One region of the Candidatus Pelagibacter sp. HIMB1695 genome, then DNA from elsewhere that is predicted to be linked to it. Evidence: riboswitches for the same ligand, from Rfam matches in the RefSeq annotation. Region 1 holds a riboswitch; the other holds the start of a gene.

What was found. Region 1 has a riboswitch for glycine ahead of gcvT (glycine cleavage system aminomethyltransferase GcvT). Riboswitches for the same ligand answer to the same signal wherever they lie in the genome.
Region 2: another riboswitch for glycine. It lies ahead of ACTTAX_RS06305 (malate synthase G); the one in region 1 lies ahead of gcvT (glycine cleavage system aminomethyltransferase GcvT).

Annotation. Positions count from the first base shown of each region.
Region 1 covers NZ_JBNAJT010000001.1:640,738-653,694, reverse strand. Annotated here, with positions in the region: gene ACTTAX_RS03625 (YjbE family putative metal transport protein) at 1-20, opposite strand, end outside; gene ACTTAX_RS03620 (ABC transporter substrate-binding protein) at 122-1,378, opposite strand; gene ACTTAX_RS03615 (branched-chain amino acid ABC transporter permease) at 1,526-2,392, shown strand; gene ACTTAX_RS03610 (branched-chain amino acid ABC transporter permease) at 2,392-3,405, shown strand; gene ACTTAX_RS03605 (ABC transporter ATP-binding protein) at 3,402-4,124, shown strand; gene ACTTAX_RS03600 (ABC transporter ATP-binding protein) at 4,114-4,821, shown strand; gene ACTTAX_RS03595 (putative hydro-lyase) at 4,822-5,607, opposite strand; gene ACTTAX_RS03590 (tetratricopeptide repeat protein) at 5,612-6,094, opposite strand; gene ACTTAX_RS03585 (5-oxoprolinase subunit PxpA) at 6,094-6,867, opposite strand; gene ACTTAX_RS03580 (allophanate hydrolase subunit 1) at 6,896-7,573, shown strand; gene ACTTAX_RS03575 (biotin-dependent carboxyltransferase family protein) at 7,563-8,504, shown strand; gene ACTTAX_RS03570 (DMT family transporter) at 8,504-9,376, shown strand; glycine riboswitch at 9,408-9,497, shown strand; gene gcvT (glycine cleavage system aminomethyltransferase GcvT) at 9,576-10,676, shown strand; gene gcvH (glycine cleavage system protein GcvH) at 10,676-11,056, shown strand; gene gcvP (aminomethyl-transferring glycine dehydrogenase) at 11,056-12,957, shown strand, end outside.
Region 2 covers NZ_JBNAJT010000001.1:1,152,485-1,165,441, reverse strand. Annotated here, with positions in the region: gene secA (preprotein translocase subunit SecA) at 1-2,455, shown strand, start outside; gene ACTTAX_RS06310 (acetyl-CoA carboxylase carboxyltransferase subunit alpha) at 2,459-3,553, opposite strand; glycine riboswitch at 3,658-3,745, shown strand; gene ACTTAX_RS06305 (malate synthase G) at 3,825-5,987, shown strand; gene recR (recombination mediator RecR) at 5,974-6,585, opposite strand; gene ACTTAX_RS06295 (YbaB/EbfC family nucleoid-associated protein) at 6,589-6,906, opposite strand; gene dnaX (DNA polymerase III subunit gamma/tau) at 6,899-8,548, opposite strand; gene ACTTAX_RS06285 (prephenate dehydratase domain-containing protein) at 8,687-9,523, opposite strand; gene kdsB (3-deoxy-manno-octulosonate cytidylyltransferase) at 9,523-10,254, opposite strand; gene ACTTAX_RS06275 (c-type cytochrome) at 10,348-10,887, shown strand; gene argF (ornithine carbamoyltransferase) at 10,879-11,808, opposite strand; gene ACTTAX_RS06265 (aspartate aminotransferase family protein) at 11,811-12,957, opposite strand, start outside.

The sequences.
Region 1 (12,957 bases):
ATTATGAGCTCTTCAATCAAGATGTCTAATTATTATTTCAATTTAAGAAGATTGCAATCAAAAGAATAAAAAAAAGGCGGTCAAAAAATTTGACCGCCTCATTAATTGTGTTTTTTATAAATTATCTTTCAGACCAAGTAGGCATTGGATATTTTAACTCACAAGCTGCTAATTCAAATGGATATACTGTGCAGTATTTTCCATTTTGAACTTGCATTAAAATACCTCTAGTCTTTTCGTTTTGACCATCTGCACCAAATTTAATTCCTCTGTAAGGAACAATTAAAGACTCAGATGACATATCTAGATTAACTAGAGCTTGTCTGATTTTCTCAGGATCTGTTGATCCAGCATTATTAATTGCATTAGCTAAAGCCATAAACCCTGTAAATGCTCTTGCAGGTACATCTGATAAATCTCTTCCACCAGAGTGTGTTTTAAACAAGTCGTTTACAGTTCCAATCATAGGAATAGTTTTTGCTAAGTCAGTGTTAAAAGGTGATCTTGTGATCACACCTTCTGCTTTGCTTCCCATTGTGTCTATGAATTTAGGATCTGTATAACCAGCGTTTTGAGCAACTAAAAGTTTAGGATTGTAATCAAGTTCTTTTGCAGTATTTAAAAATAAATATGCATCAGCTGTATAAGATGAAGGCAATAAAACATCTGGGTTTTTTGCTTTCAATCTTTGTACTTCAGAACTTAAAGTTGTTGTTTTAGCTTTGTAGCTAATTTTCTCTATAACATCATAACCTTGTTCTTTAGCCATTTTGTCTTGAGTTCCACCACTGTCAGCACCCCACAATGTATCTTCATGAATAATACCTAGTGTCTTTAACTTATTGCTATTATTTTTGTTAAAGTCATTCATGAACTCAAACATAAGCTGAGTGAACTCACCATCGTGTGGAGTAACTCTGAAGAAGTATTTAAATCCTCTTGTTGTTAATTTTGGAGAAGTCGACTCACCGTTTACCCAAGGTATTCCTGCTCTCTCAGATACTTGACTAGCAGCACCAGTTACTGATGAGTAGTAAGCACCAAACATTGCGTGAACTTTATCTGAATTTAACATTTTTTCAGTTTCACCAACACCGATATCTGGTTTTCCACCATGGTCTCCAACAACGATAGATATTTTACCGCCGCCTAATCCTTTTAATCCTGCATCTTTTGCAAGTGGCATGCCAGGAATGTTATGACTGTTATTGATGATATCTAAAGCTGTCTTAACTGCTGCAACAGCATCTTTACCAACCTGGGCAACAGGTCCTGTAAGTGGATAAAGTACTCCAATTTTTACATCTTCTGCGTAACTAATCGCTGGCGCAGATACTAATGAAAAAAAAGTAAATACTGTAAGAATTAATTTTCTCATTTTTTTCCCTCTTGTTTAATTTTTAAATGTCTAACTTAATACTATTCAATTGATCAATTCAATGGTTTAGTTTTTTTATTTTATCAATGCTAAAGAAGTATTTGTTTAATATATACAATCTTTATATATACTTTAATAATAAACCAAATGACTTCTGAAATTATAATTCAAGCTATAGTCACAGGATTAATGATGGGATTAATCTATGCATTAATCGCAGCAGGCTTAAGTTTAATTTTTGGATTAATGGAAATTGTAAATTTTGCTCATGGAGAGCATTTGATGTTATCTATGTTTTCATCATTTTGGCTTTGGTCTTTATTTGGTTTAGATCCACTGTTTTCAATTCCAATTACTATACTTTTGTTGGCATTTTGTGGAATTGTTACTCATTATTTTTTAATTCGATACATCTTAAAAGCAAAGATGCTTATCCAAATTTGTGCAACATTTGGATTATCTATTTTTATTAGATCAATTGCACAATTATTATGGACTCCAGACTTTAGAAACGTTGATAAGCCTTTATTGGAAGGACGTATTGAAATTGGATCTGTGTTTATTGGTCAACCCCAATTATATGCAAGTCTTGTTTGTCTAGTTGCATTTTTTGGTTTGTATTGGTTTGTAACAAAAACAGAAACTGGACTAGCTCTTCAAGCAACAGCACAAGATAGACACGCTGCAGAAATTTTAGGAATTCCATCAAATAAAATGTTTGCAATTGGTTGGGCGATTGGACTTGGTTGTGTAGGAGTGGCAGGTGGAATGATGGCAAATTATTTTTTTATTTTTACTGATGTTGGTATTAATTTTGCATTATTTGCTTTCGTTGCAGTAGCTCTAGGAGGTTTTGGAAGTATTATTGGGTGTTTATATGCCGGTATAATTATAGGTTTAGTAGAATCTCTTGGTGGATTATTGATCGATCCATCATTTAAACTTTTATATGTATTTGCAATTTACCTTTTAGTTGTGATTTACAAACCTCAAGGTCTGTTTGGTAGGTATTAATGGATAGTAAGTTAGAAATTGCAAAATCAGAACCGATTTGGAATACGAATAATAGAGTAATATCAATTATTACTGGCCTAATTATACTTTTGTTTGCTCTTCCACTTTTTGGGATGAATTCATTTTATCTCCATTTATTTATTATGATTTTTATGCATGCAGTTATGGCTCAGTCTTGGAATGTAATTGCAGGTTTTTCTGGTCAAATTAGTTTAGGTCATGGAGCGTTTTTTGGAATAGGTGCATATGCAACTTCATTTTTTTATATGGAGTACGGAATAACACCTTGGATCAGTATATTTTTTGGGATGTTCGTTTCAGCAATTTTTGCTGTCTTAATTGGCATACCAATGCTGAGATTAAGTGGTCACTACTTTGCAATTGCCACTTTATTAATTGGTATAAGTTTCCAAGTAGTTTTTCAAAGATGGGATTTAGTAGGAGCTGCATCAGGACTGTGGGTGACAATGACACCAGAAGACTCATGGTCTGCATTGCAATTTCATAGCAGTAAAGCTCCCTATTATTATGTTTTTTTAATATTTTTTTTAATCACATTCTTTTTAGTCTGGTTATTGAGTAGGTCTAAATTGGGTTACAGATTGAGAGCGGTTAGAGACGACCCACAAGCAGCCTTAAGTTTATGTATAAACGTTTCGAATTATAAAATTATAGCTTATGTGATTTCAGCAATGATCATGGCTCCAATGGGTAGCTTGTTTGCACAATATATTTTAATTATTGATCCAGACAGAGTTTTTAATATTGAGATATCGATTATAGTTTTATTAATCACAGTACTAGGTGGAATTGGAAATGTTTGGGGTCCAATTATAGGTGCTGCAATACTTGTACCAATTTCAGAATATTCAAGAATTTATTTAGGAGGTACCGGTGGTGCTGTTGATTTAATTTTTTATGGTTTGATTTTAATGATTATTTGCATTTTTAGACCAAATGGTCTGATCTCATTTATTCCTAAAGATATTTTAGAAAGAAAAAAACAACGATGAAAATTTTAACAGTTGAAAATCTGAGTAAATCTTTTGGTGGAATCCATGCAAATAGAGATATTTCTTTTGATGTCGAAGAAGGATCTATTTTAGGAGTGATAGGACCTAATGGTGCTGGTAAATCTACTTTATTTGATTTGATTACTGGCTTTACAAAACCAGATACTGGAAAAGTAAAATTTTTTGATAAAAATATTTTTGGAATTAGCCCTGATAAAATAAGTAACCTTGGAGTAGGTAGAACTTTTCAAAAACTAAAACCATTTGCAGATCAAACATTACTTGAAAATGTTATGATAGGAGCGTTTGTTAAAGAGAAAGATATTAAAAGAGCAAGAGATAGAGCTTTAGAAATTATTGACTTTGTAGATCTGATTGAAAAAAGACATCACTTTGCAAAAGAGTTATCAACCGGACAGAGAAAAAGATTAGAAATGGCTAGAGCTATGGCTATTGATCCCAAATTACTTTTGATGGATGAAGTAACAGGGGGTGTAGATCAAAAAACTATTCCTGGACTTGTTGAACTTGTTAAAAAATTAAAAAAAACTGGTGTAACGATTATTACAATTGAACATAATATTAATATTATTATGGAAATTTCGGATAATGTTCTTGCGTTAGATCAAGGAAAACGAATTGCATTTGGTGAACCAAAAGAAATTCAAAATAATAAACAGGTAATAGATGCTTATCTAGGAACATTTGATGCTGCTTGATGTAAAAAATATTGATGTTTTGTATGATGATTTTCAGGTTATCTGGGATGTTTCTATTAATGTAAATAAAGCTGAAATGGTTGCACTTTTAGGACCAAATGGGTCTGGTAAAAGTACTGTTTTAAATACTATTAGTAATCTTGTTGAACATAAAAAAGGTTCTATTACTTTTGATAATACTTTAATTTCAAATATTCCAACTTATAAAAGAACTGAGTTAGGAATTTCACATGTACTTGAAAGAAGAAGGGTTTTTCCACATCTTACTGTTAAACAAAATCTTTTATTGGGTGCTTGGCATCCAAAAGCAAAAGAAGAGTTAACAAATTCATTAAACAAAGTTTACAAGATATTTCCAAAGCTAGAAACTAGATCTGATCAGTTAGCAAAAACAATGTCTGGAGGTGAGCAACAAATGCTAGCTATAGCAAGAGGAATGATGGGTTTACCTAAACTTTTAATGGTTGATGAACCTTTTTTAGGTCTATCACCAATGGTTATGAAAGACTTAATTAAGATATTTAAAAATATTGTTGCAGAAGGTATTTCAATTTTATTTGTAGAGCAAAATGTAAGATTAGCTCTAAGTATGGCGGACAGAGGCTATGTTTTAGAAAGTGGTAGATTAGTCATCGATGGTAAATCAGAAGATCTAATTGATAATGAGAAAGTGACTAAAGTTTTTTTAGGAAATTAATTAAAAAGCAGCAAGATCGTTATTTAGTTTATCAGTAATAAGCATTTTACCTGGACTATGAGTTATACAAAAATCAGGTTTTGAATTTTCTAAAACAGATTGAGGAGTAACACCACATGCCCAAAATACAGGAATTTCATTGTTCTTTATTGTTCTAGGTGGATCACCATATTCAGGTTTCATTATATCTTTAATTCCAATTTCATCAGGATTACCAACATGCACAGGTGCACCATGTACGGCAGGAAATCTGGAACTAATTTGAATTGATCTAATTGTATCTTTTGAATTTAAGGGTCTCATAGACACAACTAATTTTCCTGAAAATTGTCCAGCAGGTTCACATTCTATTGAAGTTTTATACATAGGAACAATAGTATTGTTTTCTATATGTTGAATTGGAATACCAGCCTCAATTAAAGGCAGTTCAAAAGACATTGAACATCCTAGAACAAAAGTTGTTAGATCTTCATTCCAATATTTTTTAATATCATATGGCTCATCAATTAATTTTCCTTTTTCCCATACTCTATATTGGGGAACGTCAGTTCTAATATCAATGTCACCAAGATCTTTTAATGAAGGATCTCCTTTTGTACCAAATCCAATTAATGGACAAGGTTTAGGATTTTTTTGACAGAAAGAAGCAAAGTCCATTGCATATTTGCTTGGTAAGATACAAAGATTTCCTTGAACATACTTGTTAGCAGCACCAGCAGTTTGTTCTTTGTAATTATTTTCTCTTATAACTTTTCTTGCTTTTAATGGATCTTGAATATCTAGCATTAAATTAGTATTTAGATTTCTTAGTTCCTTCGATTATTTCTTTTAACTCGTTATATTCTTCACAGTTGCAAGTTTCTAATACTTTAAGTCTTTCTTTAGCTAAATCCATTCTATTTGTAGCAACATAAAGTTCTCCAAGATATTCATTGATACCTTTATGATTTGGATCAATTTCTAGACCTAAAAGGTAATATTTTTCTCCATTTTCATAATCACCTAGTTTTCTAGTTGTAAATCCTAAATAGTTTAACGTATCTGCTTGAAGTGGTTTCTTCTTATTTGATTTAATAAGCAAAGGTAAAGCCTTTTCATATCTCTTTTTGGCTTTTTCTAGTTTACCTTTTTTTTCATATTTTTTTGCAACTTTGATATGTGTTACAGCCTTATCATAATCAGTTTTCACTTTGCTTGTACTGTCTGTACCTGCAGCTATTAGGTTTGTTGAGAATAATGTTAATACAATTATTAAGAATATTTTTTTTATCATTATAAAAATTTCTCCATTTTGCTTAAAGGTTTTAAATTAAGTCCATTTTCAATTAAATTTTCTCTAATTGATCTTGCTGTAGCAAGTGAACTTTCATTATCACCATGTATGCAGACAGAGTCGATTTCACAAGGTATTTGCTTTCCACTGTGACAATTCAGTGCCTGATTTTTTACCATGCTTAATACATGTTTTTTAGCTTCTTCAGGATCAGTGATTAATGCATGTGGTTTTTTTCTAGAAACTAAATTTCCATCATCTTCATAGGTTCTATCTGCAAAAATTTCACAAGCAATTTTCATATCTAATTTTTTGGCTGCTTGTTCCATTTTAGAGCCAGTAGGTACTAAATAGATCAAATCTTTACTTATTTCATTGATTGCTTTCGCTAAAGTAGTTGCCAGATCAATATCCTCACACGCCATATTATTTAACGCTCCATGTGGTTTTATATGAGTAACATTTTCTCCATAATCTTGAGCAATTTTTTGTAAAATTTCATATTGGTCAATAATTAATTTTCTAACTTCTTCAGGTGCTAGGTTCATTCTTTGTCTTCCAAAATTTTCTGGGTCGTTAAATGATGGATGAGCACCAATGCTTACACCGTTTTTTTTCGATATTTGAACTACTTGGTTCATAGATTCTTCATCACCGGCGTGAAATCCACATGCAACGTTAGCAGAATTTACTATATCGAGTAAATCTGGATCATATTTATTTGAATGGTGTTTTGATTTTTCACCTAAATCACAATTTATATTAATTTCCATAGTTCTAATTGTTGAAGTATAACATGCCATGATAAAAAATATATCAAATCTTGGTGACGCAGCTGTTTATTGCGATTTTGGTATAGAGGTAAATAAATCAGTTAACTCTGAAGTAATAAAATATTTTAAAGCTTTAAAAAAGGAGAATGTTGAAAGTATAAATAATCTTACTCCTTCTTATAATAAGTTAATAGTTTCTTATGACCTTAGAAAAACAAACTTTAAAGAAGTTAAAAAATTAATTGAAAATTTAAATGTTAATGAAACTCAAGATAACAATAGCACTAAAATAGAAATTCCAGTTTGTTGTGATGATCAATTTTCTCTTGATATAAAAAGATTAGAAGAAAAATTAAATATTAGTCGAGATAAAATTTTAGAAAATTTTTTTAGTAAGGAATATTTTTGTTATATGACTGGATTTATTGCTGGTATGCCTTTTTTAGGTGATTTAGATGAAAATATGAGAGTACCAAGATTAGAAACACCAAGAGTAAAGGTACCAAAAGGATCAGTTGCTTTAACCGAACAATTTGCAAATATTTATACATTTGAAAGTCCTGGAGGATGGAACATAATTGGTAATACACCTGTAGATGTTTTTGATAATTCAAAAGAATTAGAGCCAAATTTAATAAATCCTGGCGACATAGTAGTTTTTAAACAAATAAATCTTGAAAAATATAATAGCTACAATGACAAATAATTTCGAAATTATAAGAGCTGGAGTAAACACAACCTTTCAAGACCAAGGAAGAAATAATTTATATCATATAGGAATTCCATTTAGTGGAGTAATGGATAATAGAAATTATAGTTTAGCTAACAAGCTGGTAGGTAATAAGTTAAATTCACCAGTGATAGAATTTGCATACCAAGGACCACATTTAAAATATTCTGGAGATAAAATTAATATAGTAGTCACTGGCGATATTGTTTTTAAAATTATTAAAAAAGGCACAGAAATTGATGGTAATTGTTATGAGAGTTATCAAATCGAAAGTGGAGATGAAATCAATCTTATCTCAACAAATAAATCAGTTTATGGCTATTTAGCAGTTGGTGGAGAATTAGATTTAAAATTTCAATGGAATAGTTGTTCGATAAATACCAAGGCAAATATTGGATCAAATAATGGAAAAAAATTAGAGAACGGTCAAAAAATAAATATCCTAAATATTAATTCAGACCAAAGTAAAAAAAAGACTAACTATATAAATTCTAAAGTTGAAAATATTAGAGTAATAAAAGGACCAAACTTTGATTATTTTTCAGAGGAAGGAAAAAAGATATTTTTTGAAAAAGAATTTTCTGTATCAAAACTTTCAGATAGAATGGGAATGAGATTAGAAGGTCCAAAAATCGAAAACATTGTAAATACCAATATTAAATCAGAAGGTTTGTTGAAAGGAGTCATCCAAGTACCAGCAGATGGAAACCCAATTATTATGCTGTCAGACCATGGTACCATTGGAGGGTATCCAAAAATCGGTGTAGTAGCTAGCGTTGATTATGATCGATTAGTACAAATATCACCTGGCTCAAAGATCAAATTTAAAGAGATAAATTTATCTGATGCAGAAACTTTATTTAAATTGTATGAGATGGATACTCAGAATTTACTCAATCAAATATAATGAATATTATTAGAAAACTTCCAGGACCTTTTTTAATTTTCTTAGGTGCGTGTAGTCTCAGTTTTGGAGGTTTGATTGTTAAGTCATTTGAAGGAGCAACTCTTTGGCAAATATTATTTTGGAGAACAGTATTTTTCTTAATTGTTATTAGCTTGTACTTAGCTTTAACTTATAAAAAACAAGTATTTAGATCCTTTTATAATTTAGGATTTCCTGGTTTCTTTGGTGGATTTATTTTATCACTTGGTTTTAGCGGTTATGTATTTGCGATGTATAACACAACAGTTGCTAATGCTAATTTTATTATTCAAACACAAACAATCTTCTTAGCAATATTCGGTTACTTTTTTTTAAAAGAAAAAATTTCAGCAATCACTCTGACTTCAATAATTCTTGCAATCTCAGGAATACTTCTAATGGTTGGAAGCTCTTTATCTCCAGGTCAAATGTCTGGGAATATTGCAGCTTTCATAATGCCAATATCATTTGCTACTTTAATTTTAGTTGTAAGAAAATATCCAACTGTTGATATGGTTCCTGCTCAATTTGTTGCAGGAGTTTTTGCTTTGTTAATTGGTTATCTAATGTCAGAAAAAATAATGATATCTCCAAACGATATCTTTTTAGGATTTTTAGCTGGTTTTTTACAATTAGGATTAGGTTTTATATTTATTACTATTGGAGCTCAACGAACACCATCTGCAATGGTTGGAATCATAATGTTAACAGAAGCAGTACTTGGTCCTTTATGGGCATGGATGTTTATAAATGAACAACCACCGTTCATAGTAATTATTGGAGGATCAATAGTTATTTTTGCAGTTTTACTTCAATTTTACAATTTATATACCTCAGAAAAAAAAGCGATCTAATAACATTTGACATTAAACAGTATTTATTAGAATATTTGTTAACGGGAGAGATCACAAACTTTGTGACACCGAAGGAGCAACCGCCCAGGAAACTCTCAGGTAAAAGGACCGTATTATATTAACTCTGGAAAGAGATTGAGTTCTCGCCGAAGGAGTAAAACTCTCAGGCAAAAATACAGATGGGTACGACAGAGTTAGTATGGGAAAAAAAACATCTTTAAATAAGCTTCATCAAGATAACCACGCTAAATTTGTAGAATTTGCTGGATATGAAATGCCCATACAATACAGCAAAGGAATTGTTGAAGAGCATAAATTCACAAGATCAAATGCAGGTATTTTTGATGTGTCTCATATGGGTCAATTATTTATTCATGGTGGTGAAGATTTGACTGCTGATCTTGAAAAAATTTTCCCACTTGATTTAAAAAATTTGAAACAAAACTGTTCTAAATATAGTTTTTTAATGAACGATAGTGCTGGAATTCATGATGATTTGATAATTACTAAAATTGAAAAAGGATATTTAATTATTTTAAACGCAGCATGCAAAGATAATGATTTTAAAATTTTATCAAATTTACTTAAAAATAAATATGAAATGGTTCTTGATGATCAACGATCATTAATTGCAATTCAAGGTCCAAAGTCAGTTGAGATTTTAAACAATACTATAGAGGGTGTTGAAAAACTTAATTTTATGACAGGGAACTGGTTTGATTATAAAGATCAAAAAGTATTTATAACAAGATCTGGATACACAGGAGAGGATGGTTTTGAAGTATCTATTAACAACGATTTAGCTGAAGGATTTACTCAGAATTTGATGGAAAAAGGAGCACAACTTATAGGACTTGGGGCAAGAGATACCTTGAGATTAGAGGCTGGATTGTGCTTATATGGTCATGAACTTGATACAGAAAAAACACCAATTGAAGCTAATTTAAAGTGGGCAATTTCTAAAGAGAGAATTTCAAAAGGTGGATTTATTGGTTCTAATAAAATTATGAAAGAAATACAAGAGGGTACCTCTAAAATTAGAATTGGGATTAAGCCAGAAGGAAGATTGATTGCTAGAGAAAAAACTAAAATTTTTGATGAGTCAGAAAAACTTATTGGTGAGGTTACTAGTGGAACTTTTGGTCCAAGTGTAAATGGCCCAATAGCAATGGGCTACATTGATAAAGAATTTTCTAAAGTTGAAACAAAAGTTTTACTAGAAGTAAGAGGAAAAAAACATCCTGCAAGTGTTTGTGGGCTACCATTTTATAAAAAAAGTTACGTGAAAGGAGTAAATTAATGAGTGAAGTTAAATTTTCAAAAGAGCATGAGTGGATTACAGTGGAAGGAGATGTTGCTACTATTGGAATTACAAAACATGCAACAGAAATGTTAGGAGATATTGTTTTTGCTGAGTTACCTGAAAAAGGTTCAAGCGTTGAAAAAGATGGTACAGCAGGGGTAGTTGAGTCAACTAAAGCTGCAAGTGATGTTTATACTCCAGTAAGTGGTGAAGTAGTTGATACTAACCAAGCTATAGTAGATGATCCTGCTAAAATTAATGAAGACCCTGAGGGATCAGCTTGGTTTTTCAAACTTAAATTGAAAGATAGTTCAGAAATGGACAGCTTAATGAACAAAGAAGAATATGATAAATTTGCAAAGGAGAGTGCGAGCTAATGTTACATAACTCACAAAAAGACTTTTTAAAAAGACACATTGGACCTTCAGAAGAAGACCAAAATAAAATGTTGAAGGAGCTAAATTATAATTCATTAGACGATTTAATTAAAAGTACAGTTCCAGAAAAGATACAATTGAAAGATGGATTAAATATAGGAGAGTCTAATTCTGAGTATGAAGCATTAAGAAAACTGAAGGCGATTTCAAAAAAAAATCAAATTTATTCAAATTTTATTGGTATGGGTTACTATGGAACTTACACTCCATATGTAATTTTAAGAAATATTCTAGAAAATCCAGGTTGGTACACTTCTTATACTCCTTATCAGCCTGAAGTAGCACAAGGAAGATTAGAAATGCTTCTAAACTTTCAACAAATGATTGTTGATTTTACAGGTATGGATATTGCAAATGCATCGTTGCTTGATGAAGGAACAGCAGCTGCAGAAGCTATGGGATTAAGTCACAGATTAAACAAAAAAGATAGCAATTTAGTTTTTGTTTCAGAAAATTGTCACCCACAAACAATTGATGTAATTCAAACAAGAGCAGAACCAATGGGATTAAAAGTACTTGTTGGTAATGAAGATAAAGTATTAGATCAACTTAAAGAGGATTTAGTTTGTGGAATTCTTCAATATCCTGGAACTTTAGGAGACATTAAAGATCCAAGTGAAGCGATCAGCAAAATCCATAAAAAAAATGGAAAAGCTGTATTAGTCTCTGATTTATTAGCTTTAGCACTACTTAAAACACCAAGAGAATTAGGTGCAGATATTGCAGTTGGAAGTTCTCAAAGATTTGGAATTCCAATGGGTTATGGTGGACCTCATGCAGCTTTCTTTGCAACTAAAGACGAGTTTAAAAGGTCTATGCCAGGAAGAATTATTGGAGTGTCAGTAGATAGACATGGAAATAAAGCTTACAGATTATCACTTCAAACAAGAGAACAACATATTAGAAGAGATAAAGCGACAAGTAACATTTGTACTGCTCAAGCATTGTTAGCAATTGTTTCAGCTGCATATGCTATTTACCACGGTCCAGATGGAATAAAAACTATTGCAGAAAGAGTTTCTCAATTAGCTAAAAATTTTGCAGATAAATTAAAACAATCTGGATATGAAATTTATTCAGATCATTTCTTTGATACAGTTACAATTGTAACAAAAGATAAAACTGATCAAATCTATAAAAATGCTTTAGATCAAAAAGTAAACATTAGAAGAGTAAATTCTGAAATGTTGGCTGTTTCTTTTGATGAAAAGAAAAATGTTTATAGAGTAAATCAATTGTTGAAAATTTTTAATGCAGCTGAGTCGATTAAAAAAGAAGATCCAACAGTAAGTTTACCAAATTTACCAAAAAATTTATTAAGAACTTCAAAATATTTAGAACATCCTGTTTTTAATTCATATCATTCAGAAACCGAGATGCTTAGATATTTAAAAAAACTAGAAGATAAAGATATAGCTCTTAATAGAACTATGATTGCACTTGGATCATGTACTATGAAATTAAATGCTACTGCAGAAATGATTCCCATTTCATGGAGGGAGTTAGCAGAACCTCATCCGTTTGTACCTGTAGAGCAGATGGAAGGGTATAGAGCTTTATTCACTGATCTTAAAAATTGGTTAAGATCAATTACAGGTTTTTCTGGAGTTTCACTTCAACCAAATGCAGGTGCTCAAGGAGAATATGCAGGCTTAATGGTAATTAGAAAATATCATTTAGATAGAGGTGAAGAAAATAGAAATATATGTTTAATTCCAAGCTCAGCACATGGAACAAACCCTGCTAGTGCACAAATGGTTGGAATGAAAGTTGTAGTTGTTGATTGTGACAAAGAAGGAAATGTTGATTTTGAAGATTTGAAGAAAAAAGCAGAAGCACAT
Region 2 (12,957 bases), 510 kb from region 1:
AGAAAAAATAAATTCACAAGAGGAACAATTCATAAAATTGAGTGATACAGACTTTCCAAAAAAAACAATTGAATTTAAAAATCAATTAAAAAATGGAAAAAGTTTAGACGAAATTCTACCTGAAGCATTTGCATTAGTAAGGGAAGCTGCAAAAAGAACAAGACAAGAAAGACATTTTGATGTTCAACTTATCGGGGGAGTAGTTCTCCACGAAGGTAAAATTGCTGAAATGAGAACGGGTGAAGGAAAAACACTAACTATTGCCTTAGCGGCTTATTTAAATGCGCTTTCTGAAAATGGAGTTCATATAGTAACAGTTAACGATTATTTAGCAAAAAGAGACTCAATGGAAATGGGTCTAATATATAATTTTCTAGGTCTTACTTCTGGATTTATAAATAATGACCAAGATGATCTGGAAAGAAAGAAAAACTACAATTGTGACATTACTTATGCAACCAACAGTGAATTAGGATTTGATTATCTAAGAGACAACATGAAGTTTTCTCAAAAAGAGATGGTTCAAAGATCTCATGCATTTTCAATTGTAGATGAAATAGATTCTTGTTTAATTGATGAAGCAAGAACTCCACTTGTAATTTCTGGAGCTGCAGAAGATAAAACTGCTCAATACTTAGCAATAGATAAACTTGTTAAAATTTTAAATAATAAAGATTTTGAAATAGATGAGAAAGAAAAAAGTATACTTTTAACAAATGAGGGTATTAATAATGTTGAAAAACTTTTTTCTAATGCTGGTATATTAAAAAATGATAATTTTTATGATCCAGAAAATCTTCATTTAGTTCACCATGTAAATCAAGCACTCCGTGCAAATCACTTATTTGAAAAAGGAAAGGATTACATAGTTAAAGACGGAGTTCTTAAAATTATAGATGAATTAACTGGTAGAATTCTAGAAGGAAGAAGATTTGGAGATGGACTTCATCAGGCTCTTGAAGCTAAAGAAAAAATTCAGATACAAAATGAAAATCAAACTTTAGCATCAATTACCTATCAAAATTATTTTAAACTATATAAAAAAATATCAGGTTGTACCGGTACTGCAGTCACAGAATCTGAAGAATTTTTTGAAATATATAATCTTTCAGTGGTTGTAATCCCAACAAATAAAGAAATGATCCGAAAGGACTATAATGATTTGATCTTTAGAACTGAAAAAGAAAAAAATGATGCAATAATTAATAAGATCATTGAAAAACATGAAATTGGTCAACCAATTTTGGTTTTCACATCTAGTATCAACAAATCTGAAGTTTATTCTAAATTATTAAATGAAAAAAATATTAAACACGTAGTTTTAAATGCAAAGAACCATGAAAATGAAGCTGAAATTATTGCAAATGCAGGAAAAGAAAAATCTTTGATAATTACAACCAGTATTTCTGGTAGAGGTGTTGACATCCAGCTTGGTGGAAAAAAAGGATCAATTCCTGATGATCAGTTAAAAATAGATAAAGAAAAAATTAAATCTCTAGGTGGTTTATTTGTAATTGGTACAGAAAGAATGGAGTCTAGAAGAGTGGACAATCAGGCAAGAGGAAGAGCTGGACGACAAGGAGATGAGGGTAGTTCTGTCTTTTATGTAAGTTTAGAAGATGATTTGATGAGAATTTTTGGCTCAGAATCTATGAATAATATGCTTGAAAAACTTGGTTTAAAAGATGGTGAAAGTATTGATCACCCTTGGATCAACAAAGCATTAGAAAGAGCTCAGCAGAAAGTTGAAGCCAGAAATTTTGATATCAGAAAAACACTTATCAAATTTGACAATGTTTTAAATGACCAAAGACATGTTGTGTTTTCTCAAAGAAAAAATGCAATGAATAGTGAAAATATTTTTGATTATTCCGACGAATTTTTAAAAGAAATATCAGAAGACTTGATAAAATTAAAAATTCAAAACCTATCTAATCCAAAAAGTAATGAATTTAACAATAAAGTTAGGCAAATTGTTGGGAAAAGTTTTAATGATGCCGAACTTGAAAGTTTGATTTCTGCAAAAGATAATGAACTGAAAGAGCAAATATCCTCAAAATTTAATGAGACACGTAATGAAAGAATTAAAGTTCTAAACGAGCAGCATGCAAAAGAAATTGAAAAAAGAATATTTTTGCAAACAATAGATTTGAATTGGAAATCACATATACAATATTTAGAACAACTTAGACAAGTGATTGGATTAAGATCTTACGGTCAAAGAGATCCTTTAGTTGAATATAAAAAAGAAGCTTTTGATTTATTTTCAAATTTATTAGAAAAACTAAAATTAGACTACGTTACAATTTTAATGAATTTAAAAGTTATAACAGAAGAAAGATCTTCCAATGAGGAAAGAGTAAATCCAAAACCACAAGCCAAAAAAATGGGAAGAAATGAACCTTGCTTCTGTGGATCGGGCAAGAAGTTTAAACATTGCCATGGAGCTTTGTAATTCTTAAAAAAGAAAAAATAAAGAAGCTAAAAATAATAACCCTCCACCAATACCAAATAATAATTTTTTTGATTTGAAAATGTTATTAAAATTATTTTTCTTAATGGTCAAATTACTTAAATCTTCTACATTGCTCATAAAACCATCATTTCTTCCAATTTTTAAAAATTTATTTTTTCTTTCATTCATTATATCTTCTGACGTCATTTCTTTGTATTGATCTAAATTCGTAGAAATAGATTTTCTAACGTTATCAAGCATCAGGTCTCTATCCCTGTGAGCACCACCTAAAGGTTCTGGGATTATTTCATCAATAACTTTTAATTTTAATAAATCTTTTGCGGAAAGCTTCATTGCTTTTGCTGCATCAAGCATTTTTTTTGGATCTCTCCATAATATAGTTGCACAGCCTTCAGGAGATATAACTGAATAAATAGCATTTTCTAGCATGATAACTTTGTTAGACGATGCTAATGCAATCGCACCACCTGATCCACCTTCACCTATAATTATTGCAATAGTTGGAACCTTAAGTTCCATACAGCATTCAATTGATTTTGCTATTGCCTCAGCTTGACCTCTTTCCTCTGCACCAACACCAGGATAAGCGCCTGGCGTGTCTATAAAAGAGATAATTGGAATTTTAAATTTATTTGCTAAATTCATTAAACGAATAGTTTTTCTATAACCCTCAGGTCGCATCATCCCAAAATTTCTTTGAATTCTGCTATCTAAATCTTCACCCTTTTCTTGACCGATAACTAAAACTGACTGACCATTAAATTTTGCAAAACCAGTAAGTACAGATTTATCTTCACCATAATAACGATCTCCAGATAGAGAAATAAAATCTTCGAATAAATTATCTATGAAAAATTTAGACTTTGGTCTGTCTTCATGTCTCGCAACCATGGTGGTTTGCCATGGATCTAGGTTTGAATATATATCATTTAATTTTTGATCTAACTCAACTTGTGTTTTTGAAATTTTTTGGGTATCCACTTCTGATAATCCCTCTTGATTGTATGGATCTTTTAATTTTTCCAATTCTGTCTCTAAATCTTTAATCTCAGTTTCAAAATTAAGATAATTTTTCATAATAAGGTTATAGCGGATGGTTAATTCATAAAAAAGGCAATAAAATGATATTTAATTTAAAGTGTAATTGTTATTAATTGACTCTTTTCTAGAAGAGGATACATATTTTATTGTCGGGAGAGACTATTAAATTTAGCACCGAAGGAGCAACCACCCCGGAAACTCTCAGGTAAAAAGGACCGATAGTTGCATAACACTCTGGAAAGAGAATTAATTCCGCCGAAGGAGCAAAACTCTCAGGCAAAAATACAGATGGGGTAATTTAGGTGATATGCAAGAAAAATATATAAATATTAAAACTTTAAAAGTATCTGAAAAACTTTCTCAATTTATTAGCGACGAGCTATTAAAAGAAACAGATCTATCTGTTGATAATTTTTGGTCAGGGTTCGAGAAAACAGTCAATGAATTAGCACCTAAAAATAAAGAATTAATAAAATTTAGAGAAGACTTACAAAAACAAATAGACAATTGGCATATAAAAAATAAGGGAAATGAATTTAATTTGTCAGAATATAAAAAATTTCTAACAGAAATTGGTTATTTGAAAGAAGAAGGTGACGATTTTGAAATATCAACTCAAAATGTTGATGAGGAAATAACAAGTATTGCTGGGCCTCAACTTGTTGTACCAGTCATGAATGCGAGATACGCATTAAATGCAGCTAATGCTAGATGGATGAGCTTATACGATAGTCTGTATGGAACAGATGTAATTGAACAATCAGAAGATAGCGTATCTGAAAGATACGATCCGTTAAGAGGTGAGATGGTAATAAAATATGGAAGAGATTTTTTAGATAAATATTTTCCATTAGCAGGATTGAGTTGGCAAAAAATTACAAGTTTTGCGGTTAAGTATGGAAAATTTAAAGCTTTAAAAGGTGCTGATATTTACGATTTGGTAGATGAGAATAAGTTTATTGGTCATAGGGGTGAAGCTGACAACCCGTCTGCTATAATTTTAAAAAATAACAATTTACATATAGAAATTTTAAAAGATTCAAGAGCTTTTGCGGCTCAACAAGATCATGCTGGTATTAGTGACATAATTTTAGAATCTGCGGTGTCAACTATATGCGATAACGAAGATAGTGTAGCTGCTGTAGATGCAGAAGATAAAATTGTTTGTTACAGAAATTGGCTAGGTCTAATGAAAGGTGATCTAAAATCAAAATTTGAAAAAGAAGGAAAATTATTTGAAAGAAAACTTAATCCTAATAGAAGCTATATTTCAAAAGATGGAAAAGGTTTAAAGCTTCATGGAAGAAGTTTACTGCTAGTTAGAAATGTTGGTCACTTAATGACTAATCCATCAATAATTTTAAAAGATGGTAGTGAAGTTCCAGAAGGAATAATGGATGCATTCATTACTACTGCTGCAGCCCTTCATGATATTAAGAAAAAAACCAATTCAAGAACTGGTTCTATTTATATCGTGAAACCAAAAATGCATGGACCAGATGAAACTGCATTTACTGATTTGCTTTTCTCAAAAGTTGAAGAAGTTTTAGGTTTACCAAAATACACCTGCAAGATTGGAATAATGGATGAAGAAAGAAGAACCTCAGCTAATTTAAAAGAGTGCATTAGATCCTTAAAAAATAGAGTTTTCTTTATAAATACAGGTTTTCTAGACAGAACTGGTGATGAAATGCACACCTCTATGGAAGCTGGTCCAATGATTAAAAAAGGTGACATGAAAACTTCAAAATGGATTACAGCATATGAAAACAACAATGTTGATATTGGTTTAAAATGTGGATTTTCTGGAAAAGCTCAAATTGGAAAAGGAATGTGGGCAATGCCAGATAAAATGAAAGATATGATGGAGCAAAAAACTGGACATTTAAAAGCAGGTGCAAATTGTGCATGGGTTCCATCTCCAACTGCTGCAGCTTTGCATTCGCTACATTATCATGAAATAAATATTTTTGATGAACAACAAAAAATTAAAAATAGAGAACAAGCAAAGCTTGATGATCTTTTAACAATACCTACCGCTGATAGACCAAATTGGTCTGTGGATGAAATTAATAAAGAAATTTCTAACTCAGCTCAAACTTTATTAGGTTATGTGGTCAGATGGATCGATCAAGGAGTTGGGTGCTCCAAAGTACCAGATATAAATAACGTAGGTTTGATGGAAGATAGAGCCACACTTAGAATTTCATCTCAACATATTGCAAATTGGATACACCATGGAATTACAACAAAAATTCAAGTTGTAGAAATTCTTAAAGACATGGCTAAAATTGTTGATGATCAAAATAAAAATGACTCTAATTATGTTAGAATGAGTGATAACTTTGAAAATTCAATTGCATTTCAAACTGCTTGTGATTTGGTATTTAAAGGAAAAGAGCAACCATCTGGTTATACTGAACCTTTACTGCATTTAAATAGACTTACTAAAAAGTCTAATCTGAATTAGAAACTAAGTTAGACCGATTTTTAAAAGCAGAAAATAAAGTCCCGTCGTCTAAACTTTCAATTTCACCACCTACAGGTAACCCTTGTGCAAGTTTTGTAATTTTTACATTAGAATTTTTTAGGCTATCTTGAATGTAGTAAGCAGTAGTTTGACCTTCAACAGTTGCACTTGTAGCTAATATAACTTCTTCAATTTTATCTCGATTAACTCTCTCAACCAGCGAATTTACTAGTAAATCTTCTTTTCTTTGACCTACTGATGAAATGGTGCCTCCCAGAATATGAAAATATCCTTGATAGATATTTGAATTTTCAATCGACCATTGATCAGCAATGTCTTCTACAACACAAATCTTTGAATATTTATTTTTTGTATTTTCACAATTTATACATCCAGTTGAAATTGATTTAAGTGAACCACAAGAATTACATCTAGTTACATTTTTATAAACTTGAGCCAATGTATTTGCCATTGGTTTTACTAATTCATCGCGGCTATTAATGAGTTTTAAAACAATCCTTTTGGCAGATTTTGGCCCCAAACCTGGAAGCTTTGAAATTAATTTTATTAATTCTTCAATCTCGTTAATATTTTGCATCTACTATAGTGGCCACTTAAAACCAGGTATTCCAAATCCACCTGTAGCTTTTGATATCTCTTCTGATGTTTTCGACTTTAATTGTGATTTGGCGTTATTATGTGCAGCTACAATTAAATCTTCTATTATAGATTTGTCTTCTTTCATTATTTCATCTGATAGTTTAATTGATTGCATTTCACCTTCTCCATCCAAGACGATTTTTGCTGAATTTGAGCCAGAAATACCCTCTACTCTAATCTCCTTAATTTTTTGCTGACTCTCTTTCATTTTTGCTTCAAGTTCTTTTGCTTTGTCTAATATTTTATTAAAATCAGTCATTATTTTTATCCTCCTTAATTATCGATTTAACATCTACCAGTTCTGCATCAGGAAAATTTTCCATAAAGTTTTTATAAATTTCAGTTTGTTTAGCTTTTTCAATTAATATTTTTTTTTCATTTTCTTTCTTTTCTCTAATTGAAAGATCTCCTTTTGATTTACTAAGTGTGATAATCCATCTTTCTTTTGTCCATTCAAAAAGCTTTGTAGAAAGATCTTTTACAAAATCTTTATCAAGGCTGTCATTAAATGAAATCTCAATCCTATTTTTTTCAAATTTAACCAAATTGACATTTTTCTCTAATTCAAATTTAAGTTTTAATTCTCTTTTACTTGTGCAAGTAGCAATTAATTCATCAAAAGAATTAATTTGAGTTTTAATTTCTGCTTTAACTTCAGTTTGTATTTCAGGATTCTTTTTTTCTTCTTGAGAAATATTTTTTATTTGATCAATAATTTTAGTCTCTTTTTTTATTTCAATTTTGCTAGTTGAATTTTCTTCTGTAGGTCTAGTGTCTATTTGTTTGACTTGTTTTACAGAACTTAAGTGCATTAATCTAATTAAAAACATCTCAATTGATAAATGTTGATTTGATACAATATCTAATTCTTCTAACGACTTGATAGAAAATTGCCAAAATAAAATTAATACATCTGGTTTGATTTGATTAGAAATATTTTTTATTTTGTTAAATTCTTCATCATTGAGAGAAAAATTTGTGCTTTCTAAAGTTAAAGAATTTATATTTTTAAAGTAATACAACAGTTCTAAAAAATCATTTAAAAATATTTTTGGTTCAACTCCCTGATCATATATTTTTCTATAAATTTTTATTACCTTTTCTTCTTCTCCTCTTAATATCAATTCAAATAAATCAATTAATTGTGATTTATCAAAATAACCAAAAATCTTTTGAGCAGAATTTAAATCTAGTTCTTTACCATTATCTAAACTCAATAACGCTCTATCTAACAGAGATAATGCATCTCTTACTGAGCCCTCTGATATTTTTACAATTAATTTTAGAGCGTCGTCCCTAACTTTTCCGTTTTCTTTATCTTTAATTTTTTTTATAAAATCAAACAATTCAGAAGATTTAATCCTTGAAAGATCAAAACGCTGACACCTTGAAACGACTGTTATAGGAATCTTTTTTATTTCTGTTGTGGCAAATATAAATTTTAAATATGAAGGTGGTTCTTCCAATGTTTTTAGTAAAGCGTTAAAAGCTTGTTTACTTAACATATGAACTTCATCGATTATAAAAATTTTGTACTTTGCTGAAGTAGGTCCGTATCTGGAAAACTCAATTAGATCTCGAACATCATCAACTCCTGTCTTGCTGGCCGCATCCATTTCAAGTACATCAATGTGACTTGAGTTTGCAATCGACTGACAATTTTCACACAAATTATCAATGCACATTTTTTCAACGCCATTTGAGCAATTCAAGGCTTTTGCTACAATTCTTGCGGTTGTAGTTTTTCCAATACCTCTAATTCCAGTAAACAAATATGCGTTAGGTACTTTGTCAGCTTTTATTGAATTTATAATTGTTTCAGCAACAACTTCTTGACCAATAAGATCATCAAATATTTGAGGTCTATATTTAAGAGCTAGTACTTTTGAATTGTTATTCATAAATTTTTTAAGGAGACTAGAACCTGAATAACTGTCTCTACGACTGCTTCCGTTAAGATCTGGTCGGGTTCAAGCAGCATCCACCTCTAGCCTCCAAATCTATTATAGCAGTTAAAATTTCTAATCTACAAGAAAAGATTATTGTTTTTTTTGTCTCAAACTATCGGCTTCAAAAACACCTAGGACGTGAAAATCCTCACAATGTAAGCCTAGCTCTTCAAGAGATTTTTGAACTTTTGGATCTTCAATATGTCCATCTAAATCACATAAGAAAAAATAAGAGTCGAAAGAATTTTTTTCAGGGTAACTTTGAAGCTTAGTAAGATTTACTCCATTGATAGCAAATCCTCCCAGCGATTGATAAAGAGCTGCAGGTTTACTTTTAAGTTTAAATAAAAATGAAGTTATATATTTTTTATCTCCAAACTCAGGTTGAGATATATTTTTTCCCATAAAAAGAAATCGTGTTAAATTTCCACTCTCGTTTTCTATATTTTTTTTAATTACATCAAGATTATAAATTTCAGCACTTAGAGATGATGCTATTGCTGCCTGTTTTTTGTCTTTTGTTTTAGAAATCATTTCAGCTGATCCAGCTGTATCTGCTCTTATATGTTCAGCAATATTATTTTCTTTTATAAAATTTGAACATTGCGACAAACCCTGTGCATGAGAATAAACTTCTTTTATATCAGAAAGTTTAGCTCCCTGTTGACCTAATAAATTATGTTCGATTTTTTGAAAGTGCTCTCGGTAAATATTCAACCTGTGCTTAAAGATTAAATATTCAATTCCTATATTACCTGTAATTCTATTAGACTCTGGAATTATTATTCTACAATCAGGTTCTTCCGAAGCTTTATTAAAACAATCATCAAAAGTTTTACAAGGTAAAATTTCAGCATCAGGGTCGATTGATAATGCTGCTAAATGAGAATAAGCTCCATATGTTCCTTGAAAATATATTTTACCCATCAGGACTTATATTCCATTATTTTTTTTAAGGCCAGATAATCTTCCTCTGTATCAACTCCTATAGGGGCTTTGCTTGCTAGAGCAACATTTATTTTGATATTATTGTCTAGAGCTCGAAGTTGTTCTAATTTATTTTCAATTTCATTTTTTGATTGTGGTAATTCAACAAAGTTTTTAAGAATTTCAGGTGAATAACAGTAAATTCCAATATGGTGATAAATATTTAAGGTATCTTCAGATTTTCTTAAAAATATTTTTGCTTTAGAAAACGGGTCATCCTCTAAATTATTTTCAGTAATAACTTTAACTATATTCTCATTTGCTAAATCTGATTTATTCTCAATTTTAGCAGAAAGGGTTCCTATTTTTGCTTTGTGATCTATCATCATTTGGTTTAGGTTTACAATATCCTCTATATTTATTGCTGGCTCGTCACCCTGTAGGTTCATTATAAAATCAATATTATCTAAGTTGAGTTTTTGATAAGCTTCATATATTCGGTCTGTACCAGTATTATGTTGATCACTTGTTAAAATAGCATTTCCTCCATTATTTTTAACATCATTGACAATATCTTGATCCTCTGCAGCAACAATTACCTCTCCAATATTTGCCTCTTTTGCCCTCTTGTATACATGTGAGATAATTGAAATATCATTGATTTTTAATAATGGTTTTCCTGGAAGCCTAGTTGCGGACAATCTAGAAGGTATAATTATAAGAGTTTTCATTGATCACTAATTAAAATAGAGGCAAATTTGTACATTAAATTTTAGTCAAATTTTAATTTATCATGTTATACGTTCAAAATTAAATTTATAAAAATGGATTCTTTTGAAATTAACAAAATTGTAGCTGCAGTTCTAATGGTTGCACTTCTTGTTATTGGTATAGGAAAATTATCTGATGTGATTTTTCATGTAGAAAAGCCTGAAACCCCAGGTTACAAGGTGGAAGTTGAACAGGTATCTACCGCATCATCTTCAACAACAACTGCTGCAGAAGAAAAAATCGACATTGCTGCATTAATGGCTATGGGAAATATAGCAAGTGGAGAAAAAATATTTAAAAAGTGTGCAGCCTGTCACTCAATAATTAAGGGTGGAAAAAATGCTATAGGTCCAGCTTTATATAATGTCGTTGGAAGAAAAGTTGGAGCAGTTGAAGATTATAAATATTCAAAAGCATTAGCTGCGTATGAAAAAGAATGGACATTTGAAGAGCTAAATGGGTTTCTAAAAAAACCTGCTAAATACATTAAAGGTACAAAAATGGCTTACGCAGGTTTAAGAAAAGAGGCAGATAGAGCGTCTGTAATAAAGTATCTAAATGAAAATTCAGATAGCCCTGTTCCACTACCTTAATTTTCCAAAACAATACAAAAGTATACTTTTTTGAACATGAACTCTGTTAAGAGCCTGAACCCATACATGAGATTTTTTTCCTAAGAAAATATCTTCAGAAACTTCATTCCCTCTAGGCAGACAATGTAAAAAAATACAATTCTTATTTGCAAAACTCATTAATTTTTTATCAATTTTAAATTTTTTAAATGCCTGAATTTTTTTCTTTTTATTTACTTTGTCATTTAACGAAATAACTTTATCAGAAAAAATTACATCAGCTCCACTAGCAGCTTTTTTTGGGTCATTATAAATATAAATTTTTTTATTATTTTTTTTCACCCAATTTCTTACTTCTTTTCCTGGTTCAAAATTTTTTGGACAACCAATACTTAATTTGAAAGAAAATTTAACTGAGGCAGCGATTAAACTATCCAAAACATTATTTGAATCACCAATCCAGCAAATATTTAATTTAGAAATGGGTTTTTTTATAATCTCCTCAACTGTAAAAATATCTGAAAGCACTTGAGTTGGATGCGAAGATGGGCTCAAACCATTAATAACTGGAATAGATAAATATTTTCTAAAATCTTCAATTTTTTTATCACTATCTGTTCTCAACATAAATCCATCACCATAAGTTGATAGAACCTTTGCTGTATCAGAAATACTTTCACCACCTTGGCCTAGATGAAGTTCATTGGATCTAAGCGTTATAGTGCCTCCTCCAAGCTGTTTTATTGCTAAATAAAAACTCATTCTTGTTCTTAGGCTTGGTTTTTCAAACATTTGGATCAAAATTTTACCTTTTAACGGAGCACCTTTATCTGTCTCTAATGTATTAAGTTTTTTTCTAGAACTTTTTCTTTTTTTTGCATCAGTAATTATTTTTCTTAAATCTTTACTAGGAATATCTTTCAAATTTACAAAATGTTTCATAACTATTTAAATTCACTACAAACTTTATTTATAATTTTTAAAGCTTCATCAAGCTCACTTTTTTTGACATTAAGAGGTGGTAAAACTCTGACTACATTTTCTGCTGCACGAATAGTTAATAATTTATTTTCCATTAATTTTTTAATAAAATTTGTCTGATCTTGATGCAGCTGTATTCCAATTAAAAAACCTCTTCCTCTTATTTGTTTAATAATACTAGGATATTTTTCCTTAATTTTATTTAAGTTTGTTATGAAATATTTAGACAATTTTTTTACATTATTTAAAAACTTTTTATTTGAAACTATATCCATCACTCTATTACCAACTGACATAGCTAGTGGATTGCCTCCAAATGTAGATCCGTGAGTTCCAGGTACCATGCCTGCTGCTACTTTCTTATTCATAAGGACAGCTCCTATTGGAAACCCACCTCCAATTCCTTTAGCTATTGGAACTATATCTGGTTTTACTTTAGATTTTTCAAATGCAAAAAAATCCCCTGATCTGCCTATTCCACATTGAACTTCATCCAAAATTAAAAGAATTTTTTTCTTATTACATAATTTTCTAAGTTCTTTTAAGCAGAAGTCTGGAATTACTTTTATTCCCCCTTCTCCCATGATTGTTTCAATCATTATTGCTGCAGTGTCTTTTGTGATTTTCTTTTCTAATAATTTGTGGTCTCCAAAGGTAAAATGATCAAAACCTTTGACTTTAGGACCAAATCCTTCGGTCATCTTCTTTGATCCACTCGCATAAATTGCAGCCAATGTTCTTCCATGAAATGAATTTTTGATACATAGAATTCTATTTTTATTTGGTTTACCTATTGAAAAAAAATATCTTCTAGCAACTTTGATAGCTGCCTCTGTAGCTTCTGCTCCACTGTTTTGAAACATTACATAATCAGCAAATGTTTTTTTACATAGCTTTTTGGCTAAATTTTCTCCTTCTGGAATTTGGAAAGCATTTGAAACATGCCAAAGTTTTTTAGATTGCTTATTGATTGTTTTAACTAAACTTGGATGAGCATGACCTAAGGAATTAACCGCAATACCCATCACAAAATCAAGATATTTTTTTCCATTAGTGGAGTAAAGATAACTTCCCTTACCATATTTAAATGAAATTTTTTTTCTATTATAA